One region of the Kribbella deserti genome, then DNA from elsewhere that is predicted to be linked to it. Evidence: riboswitches for the same ligand, from Rfam matches in the RefSeq annotation. Region 1 holds a riboswitch; the other holds the start of a gene.
The links. Region 1 has a riboswitch for glycine ahead of ACFFGN_RS23420 (L-serine ammonia-lyase). Riboswitches for the same ligand answer to the same signal wherever they lie in the genome.
Positions count from the first base shown of each region.

Region 1 (14,352 bases):
TGCCCCCGCTCGCCCGTGCCCTGCCCTACATCGCCGTTCTGCTCGTCTTCTCCTTGTCCGCCTGCGGTGGTTCGCCGGAACCCGAAAGCCGGCCATCCGCCGCTGGGACCAGCTCAGGCCCATCGACTCCGGTGGTCGAACCAACGACGGTTCCGACGACCGCTCCAACGACGGTTCCGACGGCGGAGACGCCTGCACCGTTGAGCGTTCCGGCGTACCGGGCGTTGCTCAGCCGGGTGGACGCGGCGATCCGTCCTGCCGCGCAGCAGGTGCATGTCGCGGGCACGATGCCTGCACTGACGGCGGCGCAACGCGCGCTGGTGCAAGCCTTACGCAAACAGGCCGATGGCCTCGCGACGGTCTTTCCACCCCCGCAGGTGGCGGCCCAGCATTCGGCCCTGACCACCTCCTTGCGGACCGCGGCCGAGCGCATCGAGGGCTACCGTGGCATCTCCGCCTGCGGTGGCGCGCCGGCGTTGAGCGACGTGATCGAGCGGGATCTGCTGGCCAAGAACTCCGTCGCCGCGTCGGCCGCGGCCTTACGGTCAAAGGGCATTCCGGTCGGCACGTTCCTGCCCGCCGCTCCGACCACCGGTAAACGGCGCGGCGAGAACGGCGAGGTGGTCGAACGCCGCGGATCGCGCGGATCCGCCCGGCTGGAGATCGACAACACGCTGAACACCCAGGATGTCGCGATCTCGGTGGTCACCGGCGCACCGACCAAACCCCAGGCGATGATCTACGTCCGCGCCCGCAGCCGAGCGACGTACCGGGGAACCAAAGGCACGTACAGCGTCTACTTCAAGTCGGGCCAGGACTGGGACGACCAGCGCCACCAGTTCACCAAGGACTGCACCTTCGAGAAGTTCGACGCCCCCTTCACCGCGGGCTTCCACTGGACCATCAGCCTGGTAGCCCGCGTAGGCGGCAACGCCTCCACCACCAAAGTCGACCCCTTCTAACTCGGCTCCCAACTCGGCGACGTAGCGGCCCGCCGGCCCGCCGCGATACCGGCACGACGCCGGCCGACCACAGGACCAGCGCCACACCCGGCGGGCCGTCGCGGTGCTACATCGACGCGGTGAACAACCAGGTGCTGACCAGAACAGCAGCGAAGTGACGGTGAGCGCGATACCGAGCGGGCCGCGGCGCGAAGCTCGGTAACCGTGGCGCCGTCGAGCTGGGACGACGAGATTGAGCACGCACTCGACGCCAACCAGCAGCGCCACCGCGGTGAAGTTCAGGCCGATCGCCAACGTACCGAAGTGATTGTCAGCACCAGCCCACTCAGCAACCCTGCAATCGCCGCAGTCCGGTAGAGCGTCGAAGTCATCTCGGCTGCCCTGCCTCTGATAACGTACGTTATGGATAACGCACGTTATAGTTTGGTCCAGCGGGTCCTGGCCGCAAGGGACGTGACCGAATCGTGTCGTGACGGGAGTCCAATGCCACGCAGTGAGCGGCCCGATATCCGGGAGCGGCTGCTGACCGGCGCGGCCGAGGTACTGGTGGCGAACGGGATCGAAGGGCTGACCGTGCGCCGGGTGGCCGAGGCGGCCGGCCGTTCGACGATGTGCGTCTACACCAAGTTCGGTAGCCGCCGCGGGCTGATGCACGAGGTCTTTGCTCAGGCCGAGGCGAGCCTGGCCGCGGCGCTGGCAAAGGCCAAACCGATCGACGGCGACGCGGCGCTCGGCCTAGCGGCGGCGTACCGGCGGTTCGCCAAGCGAAACCCCGCGGCGTACGCCCTGCTCTTCGAGCACCCGCTGTCCACCCTCGACATCGACGACTCCCTCCGCCGCAACGCGATCGCCCACATCCTCACCCAGCTCACCAATGCCACCCGAGCCGGCGCCGACGGCCCCGGCGCGGGCCAGGTGGATGCGGCGGCTTCCGGGGGTGACGAGCAGGCGGCAGTGGCCGCTTGGGCGCTCATGCACGGCCTCATCGCCGCCGAACGAACTCAGCCGGCGCCTTCCGGTGGCTGGGAGTCCTACTACCTGACCACAATCGGCAGCACCGCCAAGGAGCGATTATGAAACCCTCCCGCCCGTGGCTTTATGGTGGCGGCCTGTACGTCGTCACCATCACCGTGCTGATGGCGACAGCCCCGTACGCCGGGCCCGAATCGCTCTACGGCTGGACGCTCCTGGCATCGCTGCCGCTAGGAGTGGTCGCGTACCTGCTCACCTACTGCACATTCGTCGCCGGGCTCCTGCTTGGCTTCGACCCCACGAGCAGCCCGCTGTACTGGCTGCCATCCGCTCCCGTATGGACCGTTGCCGCAACAGGCAACGTCGCGGCCGCCTGGTTCGCCTGGACCGACCTCAGATCGACCTGCTTCCCCCGCCTCCAAGCCCACCTCTGCCCCCGAACCACCCCTGCAACGCCCTAGCCGCTAGCGCCCACGTATGCGGGTAGCCGCCGCGCATGGCCGGTTGGCCGCCAGGTGTGGGTTCGCGTCGATGTGCCTTGTTTGGTCGCCCGCACCTGAACGGTTCCCCCGCCGTCCGACGCGAGGGTCAGCACTCGATGACGTTGACGGCTAGGCCGCCGCGGGAGGTTTCCTTGTACTTGACCTTCATGTCGGCGCCCGTCTCGCGCATGGTCTTGATGACCTTGTCGAGGGTGACGACGTGTTTGCCATCGCCGTGCATGGCCATTCGGGCGGCGTTGATGGCCTTCACCGAGGCCATCGCGTTCCGTTCGATACAAGGGATCTGGACCAATCCACCCACCGGGTCACAGGTCAGACCCAGGTTGTGCTCCATCGCGATCTCGGCCGCGTTCTCGACCTGTTCCGGCGTACCACCCAGCACCTCGCACAGACCGGCCGCCGCCATCGAGCAGGCCGAGCCGACCTCGCCCTGGCAGCCCACCTCAGCCCCGGAGATCGAGGCGTTCTCCTTGTAAAGAACGCCAATCGCCGCCGCGGCCAGCAAGAACCGGACCACGCCCTCCTCCGATGCCCCCGGCACGAACCGCCGGTAATAGTGCAGCACCGCCGGAATGATGCCCGCGGCACCATTCGTCGGCGCCGTCACGATCCGGCCACCGGACGCGTTCTGCTCATTGACCGCAAGGGCGAACAGATTGACCCAGTCCATCACCTTGAGCGGATCCACCGAGTACCGGTCATCGCTCAGCTTCTTGTGCAGCGCATACGCCCGGCGCGGCACCTTCAGCCCGCCCGGCAGAACCCCCTCGGTCTCGCACCCCTCGCGAACGCAGTCCTGCATCACCTGCCAAATCCGCAGCAGGCCCGCCTCGATCTCCTCGTGCGTTCGCCAGGCCAGCTCGTTCGCGAGCATCACCTCGCTGATCGAGAGATGCGACTCGCGGCACCGCTGGAGCAGTTCGGCGCCACTCAGGAACGGGTACTTCAGCGGCGTACGGTCCGGCACGATCCGGTCCCCCGCGGCCGCGGTCTCGTCCACCACGAAACCACCGCCGACCGAGTAGTACGTGCGCTCGCGCAGCACCTCCCCGGCGGCGTCGCGGGCCAGAAACGTCATACCGTTCGGGTGGTACGGCAGAGCCTTGCGGCGGTGCATGATCAGGTGGTTCTCCTGGAAGGCGATCTCGTGCTCGCCACCGAGGCGCAACCGCCCGGTCGAGCGGATCGCCGCCACCCGGTCGTCGACGGTGGTGGTGTCGACCGTCTCGGGGTCTTCCCCCTCCAGGCCGAGCAGCACCGCCTTGTTACTGCCATGCCCATGCCCGGTCGCGCCGAGGGAGCCGAACAACTGTGACTCCACCGCCGACGTCCGGGCGAGCAGGCCGTCGGCCGTCAGGCCGGCCACGAAGGTGCGGGCGGCTCGCATCGGGCCCACGGTGTGTGAGCTCGACGGGCCGATCCCGATGCTGAAAAGGTCGAAAACGCTGATCGCCACGGAGGTTCCTTCTGGTCGTCTTTGACCGGTCGGTGTGCCTCCCCGCTCTGTCGAGCCGGAGCTCTCCAGAGGTGCCTAGCCCGGGCGGTGAAGGTGCCTGAGAGATTCTCGGGGAGAGTTGCTCCTACGGCGCCCGGATCTGGTCCGGGTCTCTCCCGCTCGGGTTCATGCGGCTGCTTTGCAGTTGTACGAACTGGAATTCTGTCGCGACGGTACGGCGCGTCCGACCGGCGCGTCAATCCGCCAGGACCGCCCTTCACCGGTTCGAGGGTCAACCTTCACCAGCCGGTCCACCCCAGCACCCTGCGAGTGGACGCGTGCAAACGCGACCACTCGCGGAAGCCTGGTTCAGGCGTGCACGGCGAACGACCTCCGCACCCGAGTGGACGCGTTCGTACGCGACCACTCGTGGGAGGAGAAGGTGGGCCGTGATCCCGGCAGCGTTGGCCGCTGGGTGGATGGGTGGTTCAGAGGCGGTGGGTGCGGCGGGCCCAGAGCTCGAAGAACCAGGTGAACAGCGGCGGGATGCTGGCGGCGAGCGCGGCCAGGGTGATCGGCCAGCTCCAGCGCAGCGGGCGGCGCACGGCCAGCACGGTGATCACGTAGGCGATGAAGATGCCGCCGTGGATCGGGCCGAAGATCTTCACGCCGATCTCGTTGTCCGACAGCACGTACTTGAACAGCATGCCGATCAGCAGGCCGGTCCACGAGATCGCCTCGGCGATCGCGACGGCACGGAACCAGGTGGCATGCCGGGTGGCACCGGTGGTCTGCGGGGCTTGCGCTGTCTCGGTCATCACCCAGCACCTTACCGGGGCGGCGCCAGGGACCCACGAGGGTCAGCCCGGATGTGGTGAAGACCACCGGCACCGAGGATCGAGAGGGTCCGTTCCCCCTCGAATCGAAGGACATTTCCGCTGTGAAAGCCCTCCTCCTCGCGACCGCCACTGGCCTGGTCGCCGCGGGCGTTTTGGTCCCTCCAGCCTCCGCCGCGCCCGGGAACGCGCCCACCGGCGTCATACCCGTCCCAGCCCGCAGCCCCGCCCCCAGCGGCGGCCCGGCCTCCGCCGGCGCCCTGGCCTCTAGCGCCGTGCGTGATTCACGCCCGCTGGTCTGGCGGGATTGCCCGGTGAACGAGAACGACCGCCCCGCACCCCAATGCGCGACTCTCGAAGTCCCAGTCGACTGGAACAACCCCGGCGGTCCGACGTTCGGCCTCCAGCTAGCCCGTCGTACGACGACCGACAAGGCGGCACGCGTCGGATCCTTGGTATTCGGCCCGGGCGGCCCGGGCGACTCCGGGGTCTACCGAGTCCGCGAAGGCGTCGGGCGCTTCAGCGACAACTTGCGGCGGCACTTCGACATCGTGAGCTTCGACCCGCGAGGAGTCGCCGGAAGCAACCCGGTGCGCTGTTCGGCGGCTCTACTCGCCAAGGCACCTTCACCGATTATCAAGAGCCAGGCCCAGTACGACGCCACCATCGCGTACAACCGGCTTCTCGCGAAGGACTGCCGCAAACACACTGGGCCGATCTTCGAGCACTTGGACTCGCTGCAAACGGTTAGAGACCTCGAAGCCATCCGTAAGGCCCTGGGCGACGACAAGCTGACCTTCCACGGCAGTTCCTACGGGACGATGCTTGGCTCGCAGTACGCGGAGGAGTACCCGCAGAAGGTTCGCGCGGTCGTACTGGAGTCAACGGTCGACCACAGCCTCAACACCCGGGAGTTCCTTAATACGCAGGCCGAGTCCGCCCAGGACTCGTTCGACGAATTCGTGAAGTGGTGCGGCCGTACGACGTCCTGCGTCCTGCACGAGGGCGACATCCGCAAGCTGTGGGCAGACCTCCTAGCCCGTGCGGATCGTGGCGAGCTTCCGAACCCGCGAGACCCCAAGCAGGCCCTCACGCCGTACACATTGAGCTTCCTCGCTACGAAGTTCCTGAAGGACCCGTCATGGCCGCAGCTCGCTTCGGCCCTGCAGGCGCTTGAGACGAGTAAGCCGCCTGTAGTCGAGCCGAACACCCCGGCGGGCCTCGGGCAGAACCCGATGCTGGTGTTCTGCCAGGACTGGAACCTGCCTGTACGCACTTATACCGAGTACGCCCGGCACCAACGCCGGATGGCCCGGATCGCGCCGGAAATGAAGTACCCGGGCGGGCTGATCGCCGTGTCCACTTGCCTCGGCAGTCCCCTCAAGGTCGGTAACCCGCAGCATCGGCTCGACGTACACACGGAGATTCCGTTGCTGGTAACGAACGCGCTGCACGATCCAGTTGCCGGGTACAACTGGGCGACCGCCGTCGCGCGTCAGCTCGGGCGCCACGGCGTCCTGCTGACGTACGACGGCTGGGGCCACGGGACGTACAACAGCTCCCCTTGTTCGAAGGCCTTGATCGACAACTACTTGATCGATCAAGTCGTGCCTGCGCGCGGCCTGCACTGTCCGGCGGTCGAACCCGCGAGCTGAGGGATCACCCTAGGTTTATTCCTGATGAACACAGGGTGACCCTCACGCTCGGCTCGGCCCGGTCGCAGTTGGCGAAGGCTTTCCCTTGACCGGGCCCGAGCAGGGCAACCATTACGTTCCGTTCGCTTGTGGTCATCATCCGTAGCATCAACCATCTTCCTCACCGTGGCCTTGAGGCAGGCCACCAGAGGAATCGGACGTGACCCATGCGTAGATCCATCGCAGCCGCAGCCCTGTCATTGGGACTGGGCCTTACCGCCCTCGTGCCCGTACAGGCAGCCACTGCGGCTCCGCCCGCCGACAAGGTCGACGGAGTCTATGAGGTTCTCGCCGAGGACTGGGGCATCTCCCCCAGCCAGGCGAAGGCCCGCCTTGACACCGAGCACAAGCTCGCCGGTGCACTGGACAAGGCCAAGACCGCCACGGACGGCGCCTTCTTCAACGAGGCCCGCCAACTGGTCGTGAACGTGCACTCGGAGGCCGCCGCCAAGGTCGCCCGTGCGAACGGTCTGACCCCGCGGACCGTCGCCCGCGGCGAGAAGGCCCTGGCCAAGCTGCAGGCGCGCGTCGAGAAGCTCGCCGCCCAGTCCAACCAGGTCCAGTCGATCGGCGCCGACCTGCCGACCGACCGCCTGCAGGTCGTGCTGATGCCCGGCAAGCAGACCCCGGCCACCGCCAAGCTGGTCAAGCAGCTCAAGGCGATCCCGGGTGTCGACGTCAGCACCAACTCGGTCACGCTGACGGCCACCGCGGACGTCATCGGCGGCCAGATCATGGACCTGGTGCCCGGCACCAACTGCTCGCTCGGTTTCCCGGGCTTCCGCAACGGCAACAATGTGCTGCTGACCGCCGGCCACTGCGTCGAGGGCTTCCCGGACATCGTGGACCGCTTCGGCACGCACATCGGCAAGGGCATCGCCACCCGCTTCCGTACCGGCCAGGCCAGCGTCGACATGGGTCTGATGGACATCGACGCCGAAGACGTCGGCCGCGGCTACATCGACAACCGCAACGGCACCACGACCCGGGTCACCGGTTCGTCGAAGGCGCCGGTCGGCACCACGATCTGCAAGGCCGGCAACACCACGGGCTGGACCTGTGGCCGGATCTCGCAGTACAACCTGACCGTCAACTACGGCGGCGCGGGCGGCAGCATCACCCGCACCAGCGGCCTGGCCCGCTCCACCGTCTGCACCGAGGGTGGCGACTCGGGCGGCGCGTACATCTCCGGCACCGTCGCGCAGGGCATGACCTCCGGCGGCCCGAACGACGGCCACGACTGTGGCTTCAACCAGGGCCACAACGCGACCGGGTCGTACTCGTTCTACCAGCCCGTCGTCGACGCGGCGAACTACTACGGCGTCAGCCTGACCCTGGGCTGATCCCCCGCCCGACCCTGGCCAGCGAGCCAGCCGGGCACTGCAAGCCACTCGCGCCCGCGAGGGTTCTGAGCCGCCACTCAGCATCCTCCGGGCGCGAGCTAGTTCCAGCCCGTCAGACGAGTTGGGCCTCGAGGACGCGTTCGAGCCGGGCGCCACGCTCAACTCGCTCGGTCAGTTCGGCCAGCTGGGCACAGGCCAGTTCGAGCGCCTCGGCCTGACTGGCGCACCCGTCGCTGTACCAGAACGGGTCATCGGGCTGCGGATCATCCGCGTCGTCGATATCGGCATACCAGTGGTAGTCGCCCAGCCAAGAGCAGTGGACGACCCGCACACGCAGGTTCATCTGGAATATCCCCCGGTCGTGAAAACGGGGCCAGCCCGGCCGGCGCGTGGACCGCGGCCCCCCACTGCCACGCGCCGGGCCGAGTTTGACCCTCCCCCGCTCGCTATATCGTGCCGAAGCACGCTCGCGTTACTAGTTGTGACGACTTTTTTGAGGAAATAGTTCGCAACTACTTTCCGTTAAATTACGGACGCGTTCGGCGACCAGGGTCAGGTCCTCATGGCTCCGCTCGGCGCCGGCTTTGCAGGTAGGGCCGGTCTGCCGCACCGCACAGCAGGAAGATGAACCACAGCGACGCCGCGAACGCCACGGCCGCGAGCAGCACGATGAACAGGCCCCCGCCGCCACCGACCTCGATCGTTCGGCCGCCGGACAAGAAGCCGACCACCAGAATGACCATGGTGGTGAGCAGATTGGCGGAGCGCACCTGGCTCGCCGACGTGACGGTCCGCTCGTCATCGGCGTTCGCCGCCACCCACATCAGCGCGGTACACGTCAGTACGACCACCGCCGTGACCACGATCAGCTCGATGATCGAAAAGAGCTGCGCCGAGCTCCCCTCGAACCGGGCGAACTGCCCCAGCGACACCACCCCGCCAATCCCGGCAGCCAGCTTGGCCCGGAAGAACCCGGCACCCAGGCGCCCCAGGCCGGCGTACACCAGAATCCAGCCCACGATGTCGGCCAGCAGATCGAACCCCGCCAAGCGGAAATCCACCAGGACGACCACCATCCCCAACCCGGCTACCTTCAGTCCACTCATCCCATGACGATACGGCCCACCAGGGTCCGGCCGACCTCCATCGCGTCAGCGAGAAGAGAAGAGCCGGCCCGGTCATCATCTTGGCGGATTGGAAGGCCTCATCCCGGCGTGCGAGCCGGCCGAGTCCGATGGCCACCAGGAGCCAGCCGATGGGATCGGGCGAGACGTCGAAGCCGCCGATCTTTGGACCGATCATGATCATCAGCGTCCCGAGTCCGATGAACCGCAGGTCGCTCATGACCGTGACAGTACGGCAGGCGGGGTCCGCCGTCACCGGCCCGGATCCGCTGGGGATAGGCGGATCCGGACCGGGTGGTCAGGCGGGGAGGTGGGAGCGGACCCAGGCTTCGAGGCCGTCGGTGGTGATGGGGAGGGCCTCGGTGAGGATGTCGATGCCGGTCTCGGTGACCACCACGTTGTCCTCGATGCGGACGCCGATACCGCGCAGCTCGGGCGGTACGGTCTCGTCGTGCGGGTGGAAGTAGAGCCCGGGCTCAACGGCGAGCGTCATCCGCGGCTCGATCGTGCCGGCGTTGTAGGCCTCGGCGCTGGAGGACGCGCAGTCGTGTACGTCGAGCCCGATGAAGTGGCCCGTACCGCAGACGATGAACCGGCGGTGCTGCTGGCCGTCCGGCCCGAGCGCCTCCTCGACCGACACGTCGAGCAGACCCCAGTCCTTGAGGCCTTCGGCGAGAACCTGCATGCCCGCGTTGTGAAAGGCCGAGTACGGCGCGCCGGGGCGGACCGCGTCGAGGGCCGCGAGCTGCGCCTTGTGCACCAGGTCGTGGACCTGGCGCTGGGCGGCGGTGTATTCGCCCGTGACCGGGAAGGTACGGGTGACATCCGCCGTGTACAGCGTGCGCACCTCAACACCCGCGTCGAGCAGCAGTACGTCGCCCTCGCGCACGGCGCCGTCGTTCCGGACCCAGTGCAGCACCGGCGCGTGGTTGCCCGCAGCAACGATCGAGGAATAGCCCGGGCCGTTGCCCAGCGTGCGCGCACGCCGATCGAACGTGCCCTGCAGCCAGCGCTCGCCACCACCGCGAATCGCCTCGGGCAGTTCGCTCGCCACATCGGCAAAACCCTGCACGCTGGCGTCAACCGCGGCGCGGATCTGCTCGAGCTCCCAGTCGTCCTTGATCCGGCGGAGTTCGGAGAGGACCCGGCGCAGCTCGTACAACGCGGCGGGCCCGGTGGAAACCACCGCGTCCAGCAACGGCTCCACGCCGTACGTCGACATCACGGCCGGTACGGCGCCGCGCACACCGGCGGGCAGGTCCTCAATCGGGCGGCAGGGCAGACCGAGCGCCTCGGACCAGTCCTTCAGACCGGGAACCGGGCCGATCCAGAGTTCGCCGTCGCGGGCGTTCGCGAAGAAGTCGAGTTCGTCCGGGCCGGCGGTCTCACGCAGGTAAAGCGTCTCCTCACCGTTCGAGCCGAGCACCAGCACCGCGCCCTCGGCCTGGCAACCAGTGAGCCAGACGAAATCGCTGTCCGGGCGGAACAGGTAGTCGGTGTCATTCGACCGAACCGGCGCGCGCCCAGCGGCCACAGCGATCCGCCGCCCCGGCAGAGCCGCCCGCAACTGCGCCCGGTGCGCGGCGGCGGCCTCGGCCAAACCGGCCGGAAGATTCACGGAACGATCCACCGGGCCCCAGCCCTTGCTGATCGAATTCCTGAACCCGGTCGCGTTGATCGGCCGGTTCGCATCCCGCTGCGCCACCGTCCGTTTCGCGTTGATCTCGCTCATCCACACTCCTCCAGTTTTTCCCCGGATACCTCCCCCGAACCTACGTCCCACCCACCCCAAACGCGAGCCCGTTTCCCCCTGGAAACGCGGTCTTACCCGCAGTGATGAAGTGCCACCGGTGACTGCGGGCCGACGTGCCCAAACTGAAGTCGAGGCTCCTGGCAGGAAACGTTGTTGCTAGGCCTCAGGTCGATCGTGCAAGACCTTCCGGCGGTCGTTGCCCCAGGCCGCGACTCAGGACTTAGAAGCGATCTGGCTCGGAGCGGGCTCATGGCCAGCTTCCAGATAGGCAACGTCGCCACCAGCGAGTGCAGCGCTTGCCGCTGTGATGCGGCGAATGAGCCGGGCGGTGAGGACCTCAGACAGTTCACCTTGCTCAAAGAACTTGAACGCCTTGAGCTCTTCGGGAGGTAAGGCGATCTGCTCGATCTCGGACTCGTCGAGCTGACCCCCGTCGAAGACGAAGAGGAGCTTGTCGCCTTCACCTGGCATTGGCGCCCAGTCGACAGCAAGCAGGCGCCCGACAGGACGGTCCAGCGCGAGTTCCTCCATCACCTCTCGCCCGCACGCCTGACGCGGCGTCTCACCGGGCTCCACATAGCCACCGGGAATGTCCCAACGCTCCTTGTACGTCGGCTTGACCAGCAAGATGCGGCCGTTCTCGTCGCGGAACAGCGCGCCAGCGGCGACGCGGGGCTGTGCGACGGCGAAGGCTTCTTGGGCTGGCACAAACCCGACTCTAAGGGACACCGACTCGCGCCGGCTCAAGCCGCTCTCAGCCGCCGGGCGAGGCCTGCGCAATGGCGTACTGGAGGTTCTGAAGCATGGGGTGAGGCCATGCAGCGTCGAGTGGATTTAGTGCGGGCTAGTCGTCGAAAACCTATGGCCGGCTGCAGACAGGAGTGCGGGTGGTTCCGGACTTCTCGACGAGAAGTCATTTGCTGCGGGCCATCAGAAGCCATGCGCTCGACGCCTGCCGAATGGTTAAGGGGGTGGCTGGCGTTAGGGGAGGTGGTAGGTGGTGTTGGGGGTGTTGGTTATGAACATGTGGCCGGGGGCATGGGTTAAGGCGAAGGGCGGGCGGGAGGCCATCAGGGCGGCTTGGGGGGTTACGCCGCAGGCCCAGAAGACGGGGATGTCGCCGGGTTCGAAGCTGACCGGGTCGCCGAAGTCGGGGGTGGCGAGGTCGGGGATGCCGAGGGATTCGGGTGAGCCGACATGGACCGGGGCGCCGTGGACCTTGGGCATTCGGGCGGTGACCTGGACCGCGAGCGGCACCAGCGCGGCCGGGATGGGCCGCATCGAGACCACCAGTGGACCGGAGAGCCGGCCCGCCGGGCGGCAGTCCACGGACGTTCGGTACATCGACACGTTGATCCCTTGATCGATGTTCCGTACCGGCACGCCCGCATCGATCAAGGCCGACTCGAAGCTGAAGCTGCAGCCGATCAGGAAGCTGACCAGGTCGTCGCGCCACAGGTCCCGCACGTCCGGGACCTCCGCTACCAGTTCGCCGTTCTCCCACACCCGGTACAGCGGGAGGTCCGTCCGCAGGTCGGCGTCCTCCGCGAGCGCGGTTTGGTACGACCCGGGGTCGGTCACGTCCAGCAGCGGCACCGGCTGCGGGTTGCGCTGACCGAAGAGCAGCATGTCGAACGCCCACTCGCGCGGCAGTACGACGAGATTGGCCTGGGTGTATCCGGGCGCGCGGCCGCTGGTCGGTTCCACCAGCCCTTCGCGATAAGCCAACCGGACCGACATGGCGGGACCTCCGTATGACTAGGTGATAGCCCGGAAGGCGGCGAGGATGCGTTCTTCCGAGTCCAGCAGGTACTGGTTCAGTTCGTCCGCGGCGGCTCCGTAGCGACCCGCCACGAGCATTTCGTACAGCTGCCGGTTGCGGGCGATGTACGGCTCGTGCAGTTCTTGCGGTAGCGCGATGATGTGGAAGATCAGCCGGAGTTCCGCGACCAGGCGCGCGATGATCGCGTTGATGCGGGCGCTGTCCGCGAGGCCGACCAGGTGTTCGTGGAAGCGCATGTTGCCGGTACCAACCTGGGCCCAATCCCCCGCACGGGCAGCCGCCTCGGCGTGCTCGATTGCGAGCCGCAACGGCTCCAGCCGGGCCGCCGGAATACCCGTCTCAGTGCCGACGAACCCCTCCAGCACGTCGCACTCGAGCAGGCGGCGCAGGCGGTAGAGGTCGACCACGTCCGCCTCGGTCGGCTCGGGTACGAAAACCCCGCGGTGCATCTCGTACACCAGCAGCCCTTCGTGGCTGAGCAGGCGGAAGGCCTCGCGCAGGGTGTTCCGGCTGACCTTCGCGGCGGCGGCGAGTTCCTTCTCCGGAACGCGCGAGCCGGGCTTGAGCCGGCCCTCGGTGATCTGCTTGCGCAAGATGTCCGCGGCCCGCTCGGCGGAGCTGCTCGGGCCGAACAGGGCTGCCTCGGCCGCGACGGCGCCGAGCCAGTCGGATGACGGGGTGGCCTCATTGATGGTCGACACCTTCGCATCATCACCTACTCCTGGTAATCGGCGCGAGTTGAAAGAACCTCTTGCAGGATTGTTCAACAATCCCTACTCTCAATCGAACTACCCGCAGTGGTCAAGGCCTTACCAGAGGAGATCCGATGCGAGCCCTCCCCGCCCTGCTCGTCGCCACCAACCTGGTGACGGCCCTGGCGCTCACCACCGGAAGCACCCCCCTGACCCAAACCGCCCCAGCCACCAGCACGTCGTCGGCATGCGTGCTGGATCCGGCTCCGGTGATCACGGTCGAGGAGCAGCGGCTCGGCCTCACCCTCCCCGGTAAAACCACCCCGGCGGCACGCGAGTTCATCGAGGCCGCCGGCTTCCAGGGCCTGGTCGACGACTTCGCCACCCGGCTGTGCGGGTACACCTCGGTCAGCGAGGCCAGCGCCGCGATCAAGACGGCCGGTGCCACGCTCTGGCGGACGGCGGTCGACCGGGCCCAGGGCCGTCTCGCGATCGGCACGATCGACCCGTACGACGACCGTCCGCTCTACTGGGCCCGTACGACGATGAGCCGGGCCGTGCGCGAATGGAAGCCCGCGTTCGCCCTGACCAGCCTGCAGCGCCAGGCGATGATCCGGCAGTTGAGCTACGCCTCGCGCGGAATCGACCAGGTGGCCTTCCCGAAGAACTCCAAGCGGATGCTGGTCAGCGGATTCGACACCTACAGCATCGACCAGAGCCTGCGGAACTCGAATCCCTCCGGCGCCTCCGCGCTCCAACTGGACGGGCGCACCGTCCAGACCAAGGCCGGCAAGGTGACGATCCAGGCCGTGATGCTGCCGGTGAACTGGACCGATTTCGATCAGGGCATCGTCGAGGACGCCTTCGGTCCTTGGCTTGTCGCGCGTAACCACCCGACGTACCAGGGTTCTATCGACGCGTTGATGACGATCAGCCAGACCGGCCGCGGCATGATGAACATCGAGAAGTGGGCCGGCGGTTTCCGCGGCGGCTCACCGGACAACAACCGCTCGATCAACTACGGCCCGATCTCGGCCGCGGCGTTGTGGCCGCAGCCGCAGCCGTCGCCGCAGTTCATCCACACCACGCTGCCGTACCAGGCGATGATCGACGCGGGCACAGGCCCGTGGCCGGTCAAGCTGAACCCGGGCATCACCGAATGGCCCGCCGGAACCTTCCCCGACCCCGCCGCGCTGCGGACCGCGCCCGACCCGTCGCCGGGTTCGCGGGCGGCCAGCGCGCCAGGCGGTAACTA
Region 1 covers NZ_JBHLTC010000030.1:163,852-178,203, forward strand. Annotated here, with positions in the region: gene ACFFGN_RS23405 (hypothetical protein) at 1-962, shown strand, start outside; gene ACFFGN_RS23410 (TetR/AcrR family transcriptional regulator) at 1,446-2,039, shown strand; gene ACFFGN_RS23415 (hypothetical protein) at 2,036-2,395, shown strand; gene ACFFGN_RS23420 (L-serine ammonia-lyase) at 2,523-3,893, opposite strand; glycine riboswitch at 3,969-4,061, opposite strand; gene ACFFGN_RS23425 (DUF3817 domain-containing protein) at 4,361-4,690, opposite strand; gene ACFFGN_RS23430 (alpha/beta fold hydrolase) at 5,023-6,363, shown strand; gene ACFFGN_RS23435 (S1 family peptidase) at 6,570-7,745, shown strand; gene ACFFGN_RS23440 (hypothetical protein) at 7,858-8,088, opposite strand; gene ACFFGN_RS23445 (hypothetical protein) at 8,306-8,851, opposite strand; gene ACFFGN_RS23450 (aminopeptidase P family protein) at 9,168-10,601, opposite strand; gene ACFFGN_RS23455 (NUDIX domain-containing protein) at 10,836-11,330, opposite strand; gene ACFFGN_RS23460 (putative hydro-lyase) at 11,604-12,362, opposite strand; gene ACFFGN_RS23465 (GntR family transcriptional regulator) at 12,381-13,106, opposite strand; gene ACFFGN_RS23470 (PA0049 family protein) at 13,232-14,352, shown strand, end outside.

Region 2 (14,352 bases), on a different contig from region 1:
TCTTCCCGTCAGTGCTCGGGCAAAGCCCCGCGAAGGCTCATATCGGTGGGCAGACGGCGACTCTGGCCGATGTCGGTGCCAAGGTGAACGATCGGCTTCCGCTGTTCATCGGCGCGGTGATCCTGTTGTCGGTGCTGCTGTTGACCGTGGTGTTCCGCTCGATCGTCGTACCTGTCAAGGCAGCGCTGCTGAACCTGCTGAGCATCGGCGCTTCCTTCGGCGTGATGGTGATGGTGTTCCAGTGGGGATGGGCCGCCGATCTGATCGGGCTGGAATCGACCGTGCCGATCCTGCCGTTCATCCCGATGTTCATGTTCGCGATTCTTTTCGGGTTGTCGATGGACTACGAGGTCTTCCTGCTCTCCCGGGTCCGGGAGGAATACCTGCGCACCGGCGACAACGACGCCTCCGTCATTCGTGGCATCGCGACCACCGGCCGCGTGATCACCTCCGCCGCGTTGATCATGATCTCGGTGTTCATCAGCTTCGGGCAGGGCGACGATCCGACGGCGAAGATGTTCGGCCTCGGCTTGGCCGTCGCGGTCTTCATCGACGCGACCATCGTCCGGTTGGTGCTGGTCCCGGCCGCGATGAAGCTGATGGGCGACGCCAACTGGTGGATCCCAGCCTGGCTCGACCGCCTGCTGCCGAGCGTCAGCCTCGACAGCGAAGCCGGCCTGCCCGAACCAACGCGCCCATCGATCACTGGCCCAATCCCCGACGACCAACCAGCCCTCGTCTGACAGCGGCGGTCTAGCCAACGTCTGACAACGGCGCTGGGCGGAGATGACGGCTGGCCACCAGGTCACTGTCCGCTCCGCCCAGCTAGGCAGGATGGTGCAGTGGCGGCTATTGGATGCCGCTCATCAGGCGGCGGATGGGGCGGGCGGCGATGGCCAGGAGTAGGCCGATGGCGATGGCTACGGCGCCGATGATGCCGAAATAGGCGGTTTCGTGGCCGGCGCTGTAGAACCGCGCAAGCACGCCGGACATCGCAGTGCCGAGGGCGACCGACAAGAAGAACAGCGCCACCATCTGCGTACGGAAAGCCGCCGGGGCGAGTTTGGTCGACAATGACAGACCCACCGGAGAAAGCAGCAACTCGGCGATGGTGAAGACCAGCAGCACACCGATGAGCCCGAGCAAGGGCGCACTGTTAGGCCCACCGCCGGACATCGGCAGGAACAGCAAGAACGCCACCCCCATCACCACCAGGCCAATGCTGAACTTGACCGGCGTGGACGGCTGCCGCGGCCCGAGCTTCGTCCACATCGCAGCGAACACACCAGCCAACGCGATGATCAGCACCGGGTTGATGGACTGCACGAACGACACCGGCATTTCCCAGCCCAGGATGGTGCGATCCAGGCGTTGGTCGGAGTAGATCGTCACGACCGTGAACTGCTGCTGGTACAACGACCAGAAGGCCGCACTCGCGATGAACAGGGGGATGAACGCGAATACCCGCCGCCGCTCCACTCCTTCCACCTGCTTGCTGGACAGGATCACCACGAAGTAGATCACCGCGGCGATCAGGCTGATCACGGCGACGATGGTGGCCAGTCGGTCCGCGGGCAGCAGTCCGGTCGACGCGAGCAGGGCGACGACTATCAGCGCCGCGGCACCGATGCCCGCGTACCTCAGCAACTGCCCACGCTCGATTGGGTTCGGGACTTCCCGCGCGGCCTCGGCCAACTGCCTACGGCCGAAGGCGTACTGGGTGAGTCCCAAGGCCATACCGACAGCCGCGAGCCCGAAACCGTAGTGGAAGCCGACGTTCTTCTGCAACAGCCCGGTCAGCAACGGACCGGCCAGCGCGCCGAGGTTGATGCCTAGATAAAACAGCGAGAAGCCCGCATCGCGACGCGTATCACCTTCGGCGTACAGGCTGCCGACCAGTGATGTGGCGGTGGCCTTGACGCCGCCGCTGCCCAGCGCGATCAGCACCAGACCGACGCCAACCCCCACCAGCCCCGGCAGAAGGGCCAAAGCGATATGCCCCACCATCACGACGACGGCGCTGTAGAACAGTGTCCGCTCCGCGCCGAGCAGCCGGTCCGCGAGCCAGGCGCCGAGGATGGTCGACAGATAGACCAAGCCGCCGTAGGCCCCGACGATGCTGGTGGCGGTGTCGCGGTTGATGCCGAGGCCACCGTCGGTCGCCGAGTAGTACAAATAGATGAGCAGGATGCCCTGCATGCCGTAGAAGGAGAACCGCTCCCACAGCTCCACCCCGAACAGGTTCGCCAGCACCCGCGGCTGACCGAAGAAGGTCTTTCCCGAGCGCTCCCGCTGCTCCAGCATCTCGCTCATACTCGACTCCCAGGCCCTTGCCTGGTGGGATCAGGCTGCGCTCCTGTCGGTGTGCTGTTCATCCGTCGGCAGTACCCAAGCGCACTCCCCTGAATCCACCGCCGTCAGGACCGGACGAGCTTGAGCGCTTCGCGGGCGATCTGCCACTCCTCGTTCGTCGGAATCACCAGCACCGCCACCCGACTGTCCTTGGTGGAGACGGCCCGGGCCTCGTCGGAGGACTCGGCGTTCCGTTCGGCGTCGATCTCGATACCCAGGCCTTCGAGACCCTCCAGCGAAGCCGAGCGCACCTCTGCGGAGTTCTGGCCTACCCCCGCCGTGAACACGATCGCGTCCACCTTGCCCAGTACGGAGTAGTAGGCGCCGACGTACTTCCTGATGCGGTAGCAGTAGACGTCGAACGCCAGTCGCGCCTGCTCGTCTCCAGCCTCTCGCTGGCGGGACAACTCGCGGAAGTCGTTCTCACCGGCGAGACCCTTCAAACCCGACTCGAAGTTCAGAGCGTGGTCGATCTCGTCCAACGACAACCCGGCCTCCCGGGCCAGGTAGGCGTGGATAGCCGGATCCACGTCTCCAGACCGCGTCCCCATCACTAGGCCTTCCAACGGCGTCAAGCCCATCGAGGTGTCCACGGACTTGCCGCCGCGTACGGCCGCTGCGGAACAACCGTTGCCCAGATGGAGCACGATCACGTTCACGTCGGCTGGTTCGCGTCCAAGCAGCTGTGCGGCCTGCTCCGAGACAAACGCGTGCGAGGTCCCGTGGAACCCGTACCGGCGTATACCGTGCTCAGCCAGCCACCCCCGCGGAACCGCGTAGGTATAGGCCTCGGGCGGCAGCGTCTGGTGGAACGCCGTATCGAAGACCGCCACCTGCGGTAGGTCCGGGAACAACCGTCCGGCTACCCGCATACCTTCCAGGTTGGCCGGGTTGTGCAACGGCGCCAGCGGCACCAGGTCGGACACCTCGTCGATCAGGTCCTCGTTGATCAGCGCCGGATCGCCGAACCGGGAACCACCGTGTACGACGCGATGCCCCACGGCGGCGATCTCGATACCGTCGAGCGACGGGCCATGCTCTTCGAAGGCGTCGATCGCCGCGCGCAACGCGTCCTCGTGAGAGCCGATCGGCCGCGTCGTACGGGTTTCGCCGTCCGGGCCGCGATGACGGAACACGCCTTCCGGTTCGCCGATCCGCTCGACCACACCGGCCGCGGCCGCCTCACCGGAACCGGCGTCGATCAGGCTGTACTTCAGCGAGGACGAGCCCGCGTTGATGACCAGCACGTGATCGTTCATCGGCCTTCCTCCTTGCCCGCCTGAGCCGCCCGATCCGCCTGGGCCGCTCGGGCCGCCCCGATGTGCCGCGCCTGGATGGCCGTGATCGCGACGGTGTTGATGATGTCCCGCACGGTGGCGCCGCGGGAAAGGTCGTTCACCGGCTTCTTCAGCCCTTGCAGAACCGGCCCGACCGCGACCGCGTTCGCCGAGCGCTGCACCGCCTTGTACGTGTTGTTGCCGGTATTGAGGTCCGGGAAGATGAACACCGTCGCACGGCCGGCCACGGGCGACCCGGGCAGTTTGGTCTTGGCCACGGCGCTGTCGATGGCGGCGTCGTACTGAATCGGCCCCTCGACAAGCAGTTCCGGCGCGCGCTCCCGGACGATGGCCGTTGCCTTGGACACCTTCTCCACGTCGGTTCCGGTGCCCGATGAGCCCGTCGAGTACGACAGCATGGCGACGCGCGGTTCGATGCCGAAGGCCGCCGCGGTAGCCGCCGAGGAGATCGCGATGTCGGCGAGTTGCTCCGCGGTCGGGTCCGGGTTCACCGCGCAGTCGCCGTACACGAGCACCTGGTTCTCCAGACACATGAAGAACACCGAGGACACCACCGATACGCCGGGCAGGGTCTTCACGACCTCCAGCGCCGGGCGGATCGTATGCGCGGTGGTGTGGATCGAGCCCGAAACCATGCCGTCGGCCAGGCCCATTTGCACCATCATCGTGCCGAAGTACGAGACGTCCTTCACCACGTCGCGGGCGCGATCGAGATCCACTCCGCGGTGCTGGCGCAGCCGGTGATACTCCGCCGCGAACTGCTCACCCAGCTTGTCGTCCTCGGGGCTGATGGTCCGCGCCGCCGAGATGTCCACGCCGAGGTTGGCCGCCTTCGCGCTGATCGCCACCGGATCCCCGAGCAGCGTCAGTTCGGCGACTCCCCGGCGCAGCAATACGTCGGCCGCACGCAGGATCCGCTCCTCCTCACCCTCGGGCAGCACGATGTGCTTGCGATCGGCAACCGCCTCGTCGATCAACTGGTGTTCGAACATCAGCGGCGTCACCGCGCTACTACGAGCCACCTCAAGCCGATCCAGCAGCGCCGGCCCATCGACGTACTGACTGAACAGGGCGAGTGCCGTATCCACCTTCCGCGGGGAGTTCTTCGTCAACCGCCCTCGTACGGCGGTGAGCGCGGTCGAGGCGGCATGCGTGCCGAGGGTGGTCTCGATGATCGGCATAGTGCTACCGACGCCTTCGAGCAGTCGAAGCACCTGTTTCGGCAGGGCGAATCCCCCGTTCAGGAAGATCGCAGAGACCTGCGGGAAGTTCTGCGACGCGTGCGCCATCAAAACGCCGACAACCACCTCCGGGCGGTCTGCGGCGGTTACGACCACAGCTCCTTCGAACAACCGGTCGAGCACGTTCGGCATGGTCATCCCGGCTACAACCAGTCCACTGACTTCCCTGGACAGCAGCGCGGGATCGCCGCTGAGCACCTGACCGTCCACCGCCCGCATCAGGTCCGCCACCAAGGGTGCACTCAGCACTGGGTCCTCAGGGATGGCGTACGCCGGTACGTCGGGCGTGGTGATCGCAGCGACGGCCTGGTCGAGTTCATCCTTGGCAACGCGGTTGGCGATGACTGCGAAGAGCGAACCGTGGTTGGCCGCCAGTTCCGCGGTAGCCATGTCCGTCAACGTACGGAGGTCCTCCGGCGCTCGGCCCGCTCCGTTGAGAACAAGCAGCACGGGTGCACCTAGGTTAGCGGCGATCCTGGCGTTGTAGGCGAACTCTGTAGGCGTCCCTACGTCGGTGTAGTCGCTACCAACGATCAGGACCGGGTCACCAAGTTCGGCCACGTCGCGGTACCGCTGCACGATGCGGTCCAGCGCGGCGTTGGGATCGTGGTGCACCTCGTCATAGGTGACACCGACGCAGTCCTCGTATGGCAACGCCACCGCATCGTGCGACGTCAGCAACTCGAGCACGTAGTCACGCCCGCCGTACAGCGCGGTATCCGGCCGCACGATCGGCCGGAACACCGACACCCGTTCGACCCGCCTGGACAGTTGCTCGAGCACTCCCAGAGCCACCGTGGATTTCCCGGTGTAACCCTCCACCGATGCGACGTACACGCTGCTTCCCATGAAGGCACCCTAAACACTGCCCGTAGCACCACCCCTGGTGACCGCGCGTTCGCTGCCTACCGGCGGAGTCGTCGAGCCCCCCGCAGAACCGCCGGAGGGCCAGGCAAGCCTCCAGGCCCGGGTTCTCGCGACTACGAACCACGCTGTCCCCGCTGACCCGCTCAGGGTTTGGGTTTGCGTTTGGGGGGATTGGGGGTGGTTCGGTGGGGTTGGAGGGCTTCGGCGGTGGAGACGAGCAGGGTGAGCGTTTGGGGGTGAGTGGCTTGGGCGATTCGGGTGTAGAGGATGTCGAGGACGAGGAACTGGGCGTGGCGGTCGGCGAGGGCTCCGGCCGGTTCGGCGCTGGTTTGGCGTCCGGTGGTGAGGACGAGATCGGCCGCGTCGGTCAGGGGTGAGCCGGGTTGGGCGGTGATGGCGATGGTGGTTGCGCCTTTGCGGCGGGCGGCCTGCAGCACCTCGATGGTTTCCACCACCTTGCCGGATGACGAGATGCCGACGAAGACGTCCGCCGGTTCGGCCAGGCTGGCGGCGACGAGGCCAGTGTGTACGTCGCTGGAACTCCAGCAGGTGATAGCGATCCGCTGCAGGCGCTTGGCGAGTTCGTTGCCGCTCACGCCGCTGGTCCCGACGCCGAAGAAGTGGCAATGCCGGGCCGCGATCAGCTTCTCGACCACCTCGTCGACGGCGGCCAGATCGAGTTGCTCGGCGGTTCGGGACAGGGCTTGCACGTTGGTCGCGACCAAGACCTTGAGGACTTGTTCCGTGGTGTCTTCCGGCCCGATCTCGCGGCCGATGTCGTCGCTCCAGCGCTGCGCGCCCGTCCGGCCGACCTCTTCGGCCATCGCGATGCGCAGTTCGGCGAATCCCTTGAGGCCGCAGGCGCGGCAAAAACGCGTGACGGTTCCCTGCGACGTGCCGGTGCGCTCGGCCAGTTCGGTAATCGTCAGCCGCGCGGCCACGGACGGCTCGGACAGGACGAAGTCGGCGATCCGCCGCAACGATTCGGGCAGGCTCGCGCTCGCCGCCCGCACGCTGTCCAAGGTCACGGCGTTCTCCTCTCCCTGCCACCGAGAGGTAGCCGGATAATTATCGCTCAGCGTCGCCGGAAAGGGCAGATCCGGAAATAATAATTGCGCTTCAGTCTTGCGCGGCCTGTCGATCCGAGCCCATCACCGAAACGTAGTCAACCGGCCACCGCCCCGCCGGCACGGCTCGCCGCGGGTGCCCGAACCCCTTACGCCCAACCAGCTCGTCCCACCGAAGGCCGGCCGGACAGGCGGTGGCGATCCTCGGCAGTATGGCGGCCGCGACCGCGCGCGACAACGCGGGCGGACCAGGCGTACCAGGAGCGAGCTGGCGCGCCTCCAACGTCACCTTCCCGACCATGAACGGCGACAAGGTGGCTCAGCTGAGCGCGTCCACTGAGGATGGGTGAACGCCGTACCGCATCCGGGTACGGCGTTCACCCCATGCGTCTACTGGACTTCGAGGAAGTCGACCTCGGCATAACCCGCACCCTTGGTCAACCGAACCCGATTGAACCCAGCGTTGAGGGTGATCGAAACCGAGGCCTGCCGCCAGTTGTCCCACCCGGTCGCGGGATAACTCACCGAGCCCTGGTTGTTGCCGTTGACAACAACACCGTGGCTGGCGGTACCAGCCGTGCCGTTGGCGTAGCTGACGTGCAGGGTGTAACCACCCGCGCGAGGCGCGTACACCGTGTTCTCGACCCACGAGTCCGCGAAATCGATGTAGGCGGCAACGGCTCCTCCCGAGGCCCCGGCCGCGCCGGTACGGATCCGGCAGTGGTTCAGCGTTCCGGCTTCGGCCTCGTACCGCACGCGGCTCCCCCGTACGACCGGGTAGTCGTTGGCCCAGCCGAGGTCCGCGACGTACATGTGCCTGGATCCGTTCACCCAGCCATGCAGGAACACCTTGTCGGCCGTGAAGTCGGCACCACCCGGGCCGCAGATCCGGTTGTCGAAGCTGGCGGTGGTCATCAGCGGTCGATAAGCAACCGTCCACGGGCCACTGAGGGAGGTCGCCGTCGCATACGAGGTGAGGTAGTTGCAGTCGACGTAACCACCTCCTGAGTAGAACAGCACGAACCTGCTGCCGCGCTGAACCAGGTCAGGCGCCTCGATCACGCCGCGGGACGACAACAGCGCGGTATTGCCGCCGGTCAGGGCCCTGCCGTTGTTGGTGGTCCGAGTCAGCCATAGCGTCGAGTTCACGCCGATCGCGTTGCCGTCGTTCTTCCAGAGCAAGTACCGCGTCCCGTCCGCGGCCACGAAGGTGTTCGCGTCGATCGCACCGCCGAGGTTCAGCGGGCAGATCATCGGCGCTCCCTCGGCCGGGGCGAACGGGCCGAGCGGCGAACTCGCCGTCGCGACCCCGATGCACTGACGCCCACTCGACCGATGCCACGCCGTGTACGTGAGGGTGAAGCTGCCGTCCGGATTGCGATGTACGTCGGGCGCCCAGGTCCGGCCGCCCTGGGCCCAGCTGGCCGACGGGCCATCCGGCATCGCGTCGCCGCGAATCGTCCACGGCCCGTTCGCCGCGGGAGCACTCGCTACGGGCACGTTGCCCCGGCCGTTGTTCGTCGAGTAGGCGTACCAGGTACTACCGACCTGGATCACGTCCGGATCCGGGAAATCCGCGGCAATCACGGTCTGCGGAAACACCGCGGCCGCAACAGCCTGGTCACCGGCCGCGGCCGGAACGACGGGGGCGGCCAGCACGGCCAGTGCCGTCATCGCCACCAGCACTCGTCTACCCATAACAACTCTCCTCAGGTGGGCGGAACCTGCGAGGTTTCACTTTTACATCGTTTCACCGGCCACCGCGAGACCTCAGCCCCAACAGCATTTCGCCGGTCCGGCCTAGGATGATGCGATGCGAGTCTGGGTCAGCGGTGCACGCGGCAAACTCGGCGCCGAAGTCTGCCGCCAACTGACAGCGGCAGGCCATGAAGTCACCGCGGCCGACCTGACCGGCGACGCACCCGTTGACCTGATGGACCCGGCGTCCGTTCGCGAGTCGCTGACCGGCGCGGACGCCATCGTGCACTGCGCGGCGATTCCGACTCCGGAGGCGATCGACCCGGCGCAGCTGGTCCTGCGGAACACGATGACCACCTTCAACGCCATGGAAGAAGCCTGGAAACTCGGCATCAGGCACGCGGTTCTCGCCTCGAGTGGCTCCCTCTACGGGCCCGCCTGGTCACCGGTCGACCTGCCGTGGCCGTCGGCACCGGTCGACGAGCAAACTCAACTGCAGTACGTCGACCCGTATGCCCTCAGCAAGGATTTCCTGGAGCGGACCGGCGAGATGTACGCCCGCAGGGGTATGCAGGTGACCGCCTTGCGGTTCCACTGGATCCTCACGCCGGCCGAAGTTCGTGAGTTCGTCGCCGAGGCGCCACCAGCGGCCAACGCGTCCAACCTTTGGGGCTATGTCGACCTTGGCGAGGCGGCCAGAGCGTGTCTGCTGGCCCTTGCTCCGCGGGCGGACATTGATCGGTTCCTGACCTTACTGATCACCGCCGAAGACACCGGATCCCGCCGCCCGACCGCCGAACTGCTTGCTGAACACGCGCCGGCAACCACAGTGACCAGGCCGTTGCCAGGTACCACGTCGGTTTTCGACTGCGGTCGCGCCGCGTCGACGATCGGCTGGACCCACCAAAGCCGCTGGCGCACCGGGTAGCAGCAACGATCACGAGTGCGGCAGACTGCTGCGATGGCTGCCGAATATGTTCAAAGTGACCAGTTTCGTGGTGCCCGCATTCACCTGTGCGAACTCGGCGATCTTGAGATCCGCGACTGCGAGGTCAGCGGGCTGAAGATCGTCGACTGCTACGGCAGCGACGTCTACCTTGGTGGCGACTTCGAGCGCGTGGTGGTCAACGACATCGATGTGACCGCGTACGTCGAAGCCGAGCTCGACCGGCAGCACCCCATCCGGGCGATGGCGCGTGACGCCGCCTCGGTCGACGACTACCGGGCGGCCTGGCAGGCCATCGAGACGATGTGGCAGACCACGCTCGACCGCGCCAGGTTGTTGCCTGAGGCAAAGTTGTCCGAGCGGGTCAACGGCGAGTGGTCATTTGTCGAGACCCACCGGCACCTATTGTTCGCCAGCGACGCCTGGCTCGGCAGCGCCGTACTCGAAGAGGAGGCGCCGTACCACCCGCTGGGTTATCCCGCCGGCGGGATGCCGGCCGAGGAATCGGCCAAGCTCGGGCTCACGCTCGACGCCAAGCCAACGTTCGACGAGGCACTCGCGGCGCGGCTGGCCCGCATGGCCACGATGCGGCGAGTCATCGACGAACTCACCGAGGCCGAACTCGACCGGGTCTGCGCGCGCAAACCCGCACCGCCGTACCCCGATCAGGAGTACGTCGTACGCCGCTGCCTCAAGGTGGTGCTGAAGGAAGAGGCCGAGCACCACCGTTACGCGGTGCGCGACCTGGCCCAACTCGAGGCCACCGCCTGAGCCGCGGAGAGCCGGCTTAGGCCATCGGGACGATGACGGCGGCCGGCATGCTCGGTTTGGCCGAACCGCCTTCCGGTTCGACGGTCAGGCCGAAGGCGGCCATGCCGGCGACGCCCGCGACGACTCGGGCCGGTTCGTCCGAGTCCGGATCCGCCAGCCCGACGGAGTGGGCGGTTTTGGACTTGTCGATCAACCACAACTGGTACGTCCGCCCCGAGGGCAGGTCCGGCAAGTCCTTCAGTACGACGACCGCGGTGTCCTTGCTCGCCGAGGACACCACCGTGGCCTGCCCACCGTTGGCGACCGCGCCGTGGGCGGTGCGGGCGTCCGGCTGAGCGAGTACGGCCGCGATGGACTCGTTGACGCGGCGGGTGGCCGCGTTGTCGCGGTACTGATCGATGGCCACGCCGGCCATTCCCGCGATGATCGCCACGGCCGCCGCAAGAGCGAACAAAGACCTCCGGCTGACCCCCCGGCGCTGCACTGCAGTTGCAGGGGGCGACGGGGGCGACGACATGCTGGATGAGGGCGGCAGTTGCTCGACCTGCGCGATGGACGCCATCACGCTGGCCTTGAGCCCGGCCGATGGCGGCGTGGCCATGCCGACACTGAGTTTCGCGGTGGCTTCCCGCAGCTCGGCGACTTCGGCCGCACACGACGCGCATTCGGCCAAGTGAGCCTCGAACCGGGCCTCGTCTTCCTCGGGGAGCGCGTCGAGTACGTAGGCGCCGGTCAGCAGATGAAGGTCTTCACTCATCATCGTCACTCTCCCGCCAGGCCGAGGCAGTCGCGCAGCCGGATCAGGCCGTCGCGCATTCTCGCCTTGATCGTCGCCAGCTTCGCATCCAGCAGGGCCGCCACTTCCCCGTAGGTGTGGCCGCCGTAGTACGCCAGGGTGATCGACTCGCGCTGCAGTTCGGTCAGCGAGCCCAGGCACCGGCGAACCTGCTCGGCCTCGAGCCGGTTGATGACCGAGTCGGTGACCTGGTCGAACTCCGTCTCCACCGACTGCGCGGCGACGGCCTGATCGCGATTGGTCGCCGCCTGGGCGGAGCGGACCCGGTCGATCGCGCGCCGGTGCGCCATCGTCAGCACCCACGTGATCACCGAACCACGGCCGGCCTCGTAGCGGGCGGCGGTGCGCCACACCTCGATCATGACTTCCTGGGCGACTTCTTCGGATTGGGCCGGATCGCGCAGGACCCGGCGAACCAGGCCAAAGACCCTGGGCGAGACCAGGTCGAACAGCGAGCTGTAGGCCTCGGTATCACCACGCGCCACCCGGGCCATCAGTTGCGCGTCGAGCGGCGGTGGTTCCTGACCGCCGTTTCCGGGCCAGGGCCGAGCCGTGGATCGATCCACAATCGCTCCTCGCGCGAAACCTGTCAGTAGCGGTGGCTGAATCCTCACGCTACCTCCGATTGCCCCGCCAGACCTCGTCCAACGAACCGCGCCGACATCTGAGGCGCTTCCGCAATGTTTCCGACCCATAAAACGCTACGTTGCGTTCCCCGAACACGCAATCGCAGCGCCTGCATCAACGCAGGTCAACACCTCAAATAGACGAAGAGAACTCGCCATTTCAATGCAACGTCGACTCAACAGACGTTGCATTGAAGTGCTAGCCTGCGCGGGACGGGCGAAACCGCACGAAGGGAGCTGGTGGTGCCGGGAGGCAGACTCACCCAGCAGGAGCGCCAGCAGATCGCCCTGGGCCTGGCGGACAGCCTCGCCTATGCGGAGATCGCCCGGCGGCTGGATCGCCCGACCTCCACCATCACCCGTGAGGTGATGCGCAACGGCGGCCCGACCGCCTATCGGGCCGACCTCGCCCACCGCGCCACCGAACGTCGTACCCGTCGACGTCCACAAGCCCTGCCGCGCGAACGGCGCGCGCTCACAAGCGGCCATGGGCGCGACGACGCGGCGGTGCGCGAGTACGAGGAGACGTTCACGACCCTGCTGATGCGACAGGGCTTGCCCCAGATGATGGCCCGGGTGCTGACCTGCCTGTTCGTCACCGACGCGGGCAGCCTCACCGCGGCGGACCTCGTGCAGCATCTCCAGATCAGCCCGGCGTCGGTTTCCAAGGCGATCTCGTTCCTCGAAGAGCAAGGCCTGATCCGACGCGAGCGCCGAGACGACAGCCGTCGCGAGCGGTACTTCGTCGACGACGACGTCTGGTACCACTCCACGATCGCCGGCGCGCGGGGCATCGCCCAGGTGGCCGAGACCGCCCGGCAAGGCGTTCACGTGCTCGTACCCGGCACGCCGGCCGCTGCCCGCCTGGAGAACATCGCCCGCTTCAGCGACTTCATCAGCGAGGCGATGCTGCGTGCCGCCGAACAGGTCCGCGAAGTGCTCCACACCAAGCCCGAAACCACTCCGGACGACATCAACAACCCAAGCTGAGATGGCTGGGTGGAGATTGACGGCGTACGAGGTCTCGACCTATGGTCACCGGACCTAACTGCATATAGCGCTGTTCGAATCGGAGCGGGAGAGCTCTCACCGCACCACGGTTGAGGCGCCGGAGGAGCAACTCTCCCCAGAAACTCTCAGGCCCAGTCACCGCTCCGGCGAGGCGAACTCTGGAAAGACGGGACCGCCATCGGTCCCGCACCCACGGTGCAAGCCGCCCACCAGGCGGCGAAGCTCTCAGGTAGCGATGACAGAGCGGGGAGGTCACCCAACGGTGGCGCGCGCCGCGCGCTGCCCGAACCAGGGAGCCTCCGCCGTGCCCAACCGAACACCGCTACCTGCCCAGCTGAAGTACACCGCCGAGCACGAGTGGCTGGACCTCGGCGACGATGCCGCCACCGTCGGCATCACCGAGTTCGCCACCGACGCGCTCGGCGATCTCGTGTACGTCGACCTGCCCGCGGTCGGCACGATCGTCACCGCCGGCGAAACCTGCGGCGAACTCGAGTCGACCAAATCGGTCAGCGATCTCTACGCGCCCGCCGACGGCGAGATCGTCGAGATCAACGAAGCCGTTGTCGCCGAACCGTCACTGCTGAACGCCGATCCCTTCAAGGCCTGGCTTTTCCGCCTCAAGGTCGCCCGAACGCCCGACCTGCTCGACGCCACCGCCTACCAGGCCCTCACCGAAGGCGAGGCGGGCCAGTGAGCACGCTCGATCAGTCCCTCGCCGAGCTGGATCCCGAGATCGACGCCGCCATCACCGCCGAACTGAACCGCCAGCGGCAAACCCTCGAACTCATCGCCAGCGAGAACTTCGCCCCACTCGCCGTCCTCCAGGCCCAGGGTTCCGTACTCACCAACAAGTACGCCGAGGGCTATCCGGGCCGCCGCTACTACGGTGGCTGCGAGTACGTCGATGTGGTCGAGCAACTCGCGATCGACCGGGTGAAAAGCCTGTTCGGGGCCGGATTCGCCAACGTGCAACCGCATTCCGGCGCGCAGGCCAACGCCGCGACGATGGCCGCGCTGCTCGAACCCGGCGATACGATTCTCGGCCTCGATCTCGCCCACGGTGGCCACCTCACCCACGGCATGCGGCTGAACTTCAGCGGCAAGCTCTACAACGTCGTCTCGTACCACGTCCGGCAGGCCGACGGCCGGATCGATCTGGACGAGGTGGAACGGCTCGCCATCGAACACCGGCCGAAGCTGATCGTGGCCGGCTGGTCGGCGTACCCCTTGCACTTGGACTTCGCCGGCTTCCGGCGGATCGCCGATCAGGTGAACGCTTACCTGATGGTGGATATGGCCCATTTCGCGGGCCTGGTCGCGGCCGGGTTGCACCCCAACCCGGTTCCGTACGCGGACGTGGTCACCACCACGACGCACAAAACCCTGGCAGGTCCGCGCGGCGGAGTGATCCTCACGAACCGCGCGGACCTCGCCAAGTTGCTCAACTCGGCGGTTTTCCCTGGCCAGCAAGGCGGACCGCTGGAACACGTGATCGCGGCGAAGGCCGTCGCGTTCAAGGTCGCCGCGACGGCCGAGTTCGCCGACCGCCAGCGCCGTACGCTCGAGGGCGCCCGGGCTATCGCCGGACGGCTGCTCGCGGACGACGTACGAGCCGCGGGGATCTCCGTACTCACCGGCGGGACCCAGGTGCACCTGGTGCTGGTCGACCTCCGCAA
Region 2 covers NZ_JBHLTC010000009.1:33,420-47,771, reverse strand. Annotated here, with positions in the region: gene ACFFGN_RS08380 (MMPL family transporter) at 1-743, shown strand, start outside; gene ACFFGN_RS08375 (peptide MFS transporter) at 850-2,313, opposite strand; gene ACFFGN_RS08370 (acetate/propionate family kinase) at 2,418-3,611, opposite strand; gene pta (phosphate acetyltransferase) at 3,608-5,740, opposite strand; gene ACFFGN_RS08360 (MurR/RpiR family transcriptional regulator) at 5,902-6,786, opposite strand; gene ACFFGN_RS08355 (hypothetical protein) at 7,038-7,175, shown strand; gene ACFFGN_RS08350 (family 43 glycosylhydrolase) at 7,216-8,523, opposite strand; gene ACFFGN_RS08345 (NAD-dependent epimerase/dehydratase family protein) at 8,639-9,451, shown strand; gene ACFFGN_RS08340 (DinB family protein) at 9,485-10,240, shown strand; gene ACFFGN_RS08335 (anti-sigma factor) at 10,257-10,997, opposite strand; gene sigK (ECF RNA polymerase sigma factor SigK) at 11,003-11,602, opposite strand; gene ACFFGN_RS08325 (GbsR/MarR family transcriptional regulator) at 11,906-12,652, shown strand; glycine riboswitch at 12,728-12,824, shown strand; glycine riboswitch at 12,826-12,925, shown strand; gene gcvH (glycine cleavage system protein GcvH) at 12,978-13,370, shown strand; gene glyA (serine hydroxymethyltransferase) at 13,367-14,352, shown strand, end outside.
Region 2: it holds a riboswitch for glycine, as region 1 does, so the genes downstream of both, gcvH (glycine cleavage system protein GcvH) here and ACFFGN_RS23420 (L-serine ammonia-lyase) in region 1, are expected to answer to the same signal.